One region of the Oxalobacter vibrioformis genome, then DNA from elsewhere that is predicted to be linked to it. Evidence: predicted binding sites of a transcription regulator. Region 1 holds the regulator's gene; the other holds the start of a gene.
What was found. Region 1 encodes sigma-54, which starts transcription at its own class of promoters, with help from an activator protein. Its sites were predicted from a motif close to TGGCANGNAANCTGCTTT; they were not measured.
Positions count from the first base shown of each region.

Region 2: a site for sigma-54 is predicted at 1,273-1,290, ahead of glnK (P-II family nitrogen regulator). Genes of this name have one in related genera too.

Region 1 covers NZ_CP098242.1:848,612-851,772, reverse strand. The annotation lists tRNA gene NB640_RS04235 (tRNA-Pro) at 18-94, opposite strand; gene NB640_RS04230 (CYTH domain-containing protein) at 273-752, shown strand; gene hpf (ribosome hibernation-promoting factor, HPF/YfiA family) at 814-1,158, opposite strand; gene rpoN (RNA polymerase factor sigma-54) at 1,239-2,660, opposite strand; gene lptB (LPS export ABC transporter ATP-binding protein) at 2,673-3,161, opposite strand, start outside.
Region 2 covers NZ_CP098242.1:423,676-426,836, forward strand. The annotation lists gene NB640_RS02165 (ammonium transporter) at 1-816, opposite strand, end outside; gene glnK (P-II family nitrogen regulator) at 893-1,231, opposite strand; gene NB640_RS02175 (flagellin N-terminal helical domain-containing protein) at 1,557-3,158, shown strand.

The DNA of each region.
Region 1 (3,161 bases):
TAACCCTTTGATTTTATTGGTCGGGACGGTGTGATTCGAACACACGACCCCTTGCACCCCATGCAAGTACGCTACCAGGCTGCGCTACGCCCCGACATCTCTTTATTATACCAGTTGTTACTGAAGCTTTCATGCTCCTTCATAGGGGAAAAGAAAGAAATATCAGGGGAAGGACCTGCTCTTTTCAGGAGGGAAAACACGCTTTATTGAATGGGTTTGATGGACCGGCACGATATGGTATAAAAGCTTTTCGATTGATAAGGGCAATGGCAATGGGAGTAGAGATTGAACGCAAGTTTTTGCTGGCGAATGACGGGTGGAAAAACAGGGTAAAGGGAGACACCATCCGGCAGGGATACCTGTCAGCGGATCATGATCGTGTGGTGCGTATCCGGGTCATGAACCAGCAAGCCTTTGTTACCATCAAAAGCAGTACAGACGGGTTATTCAGGAACGAATGGGAATATCCGATTCCGCTCGAAGATGCACAGGAGATGCTGGAGAACCTTTGTGTCAGGCCCCTTATTGAAAAGGTTCGTTACCGGATTCCTCATGACGGCATGATATGGGAAGTCGATGAATTTTTTGGGGAAAATGCCGGGCTTGTCATTGCGGAAATCGAGCTGGAGGCTGTGGATCAGACATTTGACCTGCCGGACTGGGTGGGGCGGGAAGTAACGGAAGACCCTCACTACTACAATACCAACCTGATGCGTAATCCGTATCAGGCATGGAGCGATAAGGGAAAATAAAACCGGCATCAAAAAAGGCGCAACGTGATGCGCCTTCTTGCTGATTGACCTGATGCAGGGATCAGGACGGCAAGTCGCTTGGCAGATTTTTCACGGACTCACGTCCATGTTCTTTTGATTTTGTTTTGTGTTTCACAATCTGCCGATCCAGTTTATCCATCAGAATATCAATCGCAGCATACAGATCCTGTGCAGCACTTTCTGCATGTATCGTCTTGCCACTTATGTTCATTTTGATCTCTGCCCGTTGTCTCTTGTCCTTGTCTGAATTATTGTCCACAGCCAACAGGACAGAGATGTCGATCACGTTGTCAAAATTCCGTTTCATCCGGTTCAGCTTGTTTTCTACATGACTGCGGATGGCCGGTGTTACTTCGAGATGATGTCCACTGATCGTGAGATTCATAAGTTTCTCCTAAAGATTGTCATCAGTTATCACCTGTTAAAACAGCATTCGGGTGATGTTTTTTGCTCTGCCAATGGAAGTTACAGAGACAGAGACTTTCGCATATGAGCGGAAGGAATTTTCAGGGTTTCGCGGTATTTCGCGACGGTTCGACGGGCAATCACCAATCCCTGTTCTCCCAGTATCTGTGCGATTCGGTTGTCTGATAAGGGTTTTTTCTGGTCTTCTGCTCCTATAAGTTGCCGGATTCGTTCCCGAATGGCTGTTGATGAAACGGTGTTGCCTGATTCCGTTGTCAGATGGCTTCCGAAAAAGGACTTCAGTTCAACTATACCATGCGGCGTGTGCATGTATTTCTGGTTTGTCACACGGGAAATCGTGCTCTCGTGCAGTTCTAGTGTATCAGCTATTTCGTGCAATACAAGTGGCCTCATCGATATGGGGCCATCAGAAAAGAACGGCTGCTGTCTTTCCGCAATGGCCTGTCCTGTTTTGAGAATGGTCTCATAACGCTGCTGCAGGTTGCGGATAAACCAGTTTGCTTCCTGTAACTGTGTATTCATGGTTTGGCGGTTTTCCGCATTTTTCATGATGTCGGCATACAGGGAGCTGATGCGGATCTTTGGCAGGGCTGCCGGATTCAGTCCGATTTGCCACTGGCCATCCTGATAAAAGGCCAGCAGTTCCGGCACCAGGGTATGGGCTTTTTCAGCAGAAAAGGATGCTGCAGGATGCGGATCACAGGAATGGATGGCTTTTCGGGCATCTGTCAGATCTTCATCATCGCAATCCAGCAGCTTCTTCAGCCGGGAAAAATCCCGTCGGGCCAAAAGAGGCAGATGATTTTCAACAATCGTAATGGCTCTTTTACGCGTGACATAAGGCAGTCCCGGCAGTTTTTTCAACTGGATAGCGAGGCATTCGACGCTGTTTCTTGCCGCAATGCCGGGAGGCTCGAGATCCTGCACTTGCCTTAAGGCCGTTTCCAGCTCGGACCGCTGGATATTGAGCGCTTCAGGTAGCCACTCAAGCATCTCGTCAAGCGTCTCAATGAGGAAGCCGTTTTCATCCAGCGCATCAATAATCAGCTCAGCCAGAGCCAACTGACGCTGCTCATTCAAACGCATGTGTATCTGGGTTGTCAGATGCTCTCGCAGAGAAGGGGATGGGGCTTCCATCGGGGAAGCCATATCGTCATTATTAGGAACCTGTGCGGTATGGGACGGGCTCCGGAAGTCCAGAGACCCATCAGCCGGCGCTTCGCTATCAATTGTTACCCGATTTGCGGCAGATTCGTTGCTGATAAGTGTGTCATCCGCGGTGAGATGCAGTGCACTGTCCAGCAGGTTGTCCACGCGTTCCAGAAACGGATTATCTTCCAGCGCCTTTTCAATTTCCAGGTTGAGGCTGGTGGCTGACAGCTGTAAAAGCCGGATGGCGCGCTGTAGACGGGGAGTGAGCGCAAGTTGCTGTGTAAGGCGGGATTGCTGTTTCAGTTTCATGCGCTCTTGTCTTTACAGCCGGAAGTTTTCTCCCAGGTAGACCCGCCGGACAGATTCATCCATGATGATTTCTTCCGGATGACCCTTGGCTAAAACGGTGCCCTGATTGATGATGTAGGCATGATCACAGATGCCGAGCGTTTCACGCACATTGTGGTCCGTGATCAGCACCCCGATTCCCCGTTCTTTCAAAAAGCGCACAATACGCTGAATTTCAATGACGGCAATCGGATCAATACCGGCAAAGGGTTCATCCAGCAGAATGAACTGTGGGTCTGTTGCCAAAGCACGGGCGATTTCAACACGGCGTCTTTCACCACCGGAAAGGGAAGAGGCGGAGTTTTCCCGCAGCTTTTCAATCTGGAGCTCAGCCAGTAACGCATCAAGCCGGGTTTCTATTTCATATTTTGAAAACGGTTGCCCATCCTTGTGCTGGAGTTCCAGCACGGCGCGAATATTGTCTTGAACATTCAGCTTGCGGAAAACGGAAGCTTCCTGCGG
Region 2 (3,161 bases), 420 kb from region 1:
AAAGGCCAGTCCGGCAATCCCGTCAGCAGCCCCGGCCGAACCCGCGTTGAATCCGAACCAGCCGACCCACAGAAGCGAAGCACCCACCATCGTCAGTGTCAGAGAATGCGGCGTAAATGACTCGCGGCCAAAGCCAATGCGCCTGCCCACCATATAAGCACCGATAAGCCCGGCAATCCCTGCATTGATATGCACCACCGTGCCGCCAGCAAAGTCCAGCGCGCCATCGGCATTGAGAAAGCCGCCCCCCCATACGATATGTGCCATCGGTACATAACTGAAGGTAAACCACAGGAAAATGAAAACCAGCACGGCGCAAAACTTCATCCTCTCGGCAAAAGCGCCCACTATCAGTGCACAGGTAATCCCCGCAAAGGTGCATTGAAAAGCCACAAATACATATTCCGGTATGGTCGAAAGCGTTTGAGACAGCGTATCAGGCGTGATTCCCATGAGGAAAGCCTTGCCAAAATCACCGATGATGGCGCCCTTCCCTGAAAAAGCCAGGGTGTAGCCATACAGACACCACAACACCGATGTCAGCGAAAAAATCACAAACACCTGCATCAGGACTGACAGCATATTCTTGCTGCGCGCCAGCCCGCCATAAAAGAGAGCAAGACCCGGAATAATCATCAGGATAACCAGCATCGTCGATGTCAGCATCCAGGCCGTATCACCGGCGGAAAGCACAGCAGGTGCGGCCTGAGCTACTTCAGCCGCACCTGCTGTTACAACGGCAACGGAATTTGCTACAGCACTTTCCTGTGCCATGGCCAGTCTCGAAAAAACCAGGCACTGAAACGCCACCAGCATGCAGGGCAAACCCAAAAGCCTTGTGCCTGCGCTTTTTAAACAGGAAATAGCATATTTCATATCATCCATCCTTTCCTCACAACGCCTCATCACCTGTTTCACCTGTGCGGATGCGAACCACTTCCTTCAGGTCAAACACAAAAATCTTGCCATCTCCGATCTTGCCGGTTGTCGCCGTCTCCTGGACAACTTCCAGTACCTGCTCAAGCATGGCATCAGATACCGCCACCTCCACCTTCACCTTGGGCAGGAAATCCACTACATACTCTGCACCCCGATACAACTCTGTATGCCCCTTCTGTCGGCCAAACCCTTTCACTTCGGTTACCGTCATTCCCTGTATCCCGATTGATGAAAGCCCCTCCCTTACTTCATCCAGCTTGAAGGGTTTGATAATTGCACTTACAAATTTCATGACTTCCTCCTTTTTGGAAAACAAACACCCCTACCCATACACAAGCAAGAATCATGCCAACCTGAAATTGACGGAAGACCTGACCGAAAAAAGGCGGAAACGACAAATGCCTGCTTCCCCTTGTGAATGAATGATTGGGTGATCCGCATTCCCTGCAGAATCCACTAACAAATCGCCGTGAAAGCCGCTACAGATGAAGCTTGCGACATTATTGTCAATCCGGTATTAACGCAAAAAGTCGAAAAAACCAGTAAATCCAAAAGCTTAGGCTGGATTTCCTCTGCGAAAGATAACTTCGACAACCTGAAAGACAAAGGAGGGCACCATGCCTCAAATCATCAACACCAATATCAGTTCGCTGAATTCCCAGCGTCACCTGAACAATACACAGTCGTCCCTGTCCACAGCCCTTGAGCGCCTGTCTTCCGGCAAGCGCATCAACAGCGCGAAAGACGACGCGGCAGGCCTCGGTATTTCTTCTCGCATGACCACCCAGGTCAACGGCATGAACCAGGCGATCCGCAATGCCCGTGACGGTATCTCCCTTGGCCAGACGGCAGAGGGCGCGCTGTCCACGTCAGCTGACATGCTCCAGCGTATCCGGACTCTGGCCGTGCAGTCATCCAACGCCACGAACGCTTCGCTGGATCGGCAGGCAATCCAGGATGAGGTTAACCAACTGGTATCCGAGCTCAACCGGATTGCCACCACGACGACCTTCAACGGGCAGAGCCTGCTGAATGGCACGATGGGCACCCAGAATTACCAGGTTGGCTTCAATGCGGGAGATATCATTTCTGCCGGCGGCATGAACTTTTTGACGAATGTCTACGGCAACAACCGGGTCACCACCGATAACGTAGCAGCGGCAGCAGTTGACGCGGGAGGTACTCCCCCGGGCAGTTATCCCAAGGTGTCAACGATTGCTGAAGATAAAGATATCACCATTAACGGCAGTATCGGCTCGGCCATATACAAGACCGTATTGGGGGATACTGCAAAAACCATTGCTGCCTCGGTCAATGCGCTTTCCTCGAAGACTGGCGTGACTGCCAGCGCCAAAACGGAAGCGTTTATGAATACTTTCACAGCAGATGAATCGTACTCGATCACCTTGTTTGGTGACAACAAGAAAACTTCTGTCAATGTCTCGTTCACCATCGGATCGAATGAAAAACAGGCGGATTCGTATGCCGCAGCTGTCAATGCGATCAACGCACAAAGTTCCAAGACCGGTATTACAGCGGAATACCATGAGGTTCTTGATCCTGCGACGAATGTCGTATCAGACCAGGGCATCAAGCTGACCCATGCCTCCGGTGAAAACATCATGGTGGGTCTCACCAAAGACATCACAGCGCCGGCCACAGCTCCCAAGCTTAATACCTTCAAGGGGAACGGAACAATAGAGGAGGGTGCAGATTTAGATGAACTCACCAATCTTTCAAGTGATACGGATAAGCCTTGGGAAGGAGCCATTGTCGCGGCTGGTGTGCTGACCTTCGACTCTGACAAAAGCTTTTCTGTCACTGGCCTGGATGATGTCGGCTTTTCTGATAAATACACCATAGCAGGCGGGACAACGGAAATTGATGTTGGAAATTCCCGATTGAATTCCGTATCAAGCCTGGATGTAACCGATTTCAATAAGGCCCAGTTGGCCATTGCGATTGCCGATGCGGCCATCAATATTGTCAACAATGAAATGGCCCGCTACGGTGCGCTCCAGGCCCGCTTTGAAGCCACGATCAAGAATCTGGAAGTCAACAGCGAAAATACCAGCAACGCCCGGAGTCGCATCCTGGATGCCGACTATGCAGCCGAGACCGCGGAACTCTCTCGTGCGTCGATCCTGCAGCAGGCCGGTACCGCCATGCTGGCGCAGGCCAACCAGATGCCACAGACCGTCCTGTCACTGATCGGCTAAGCG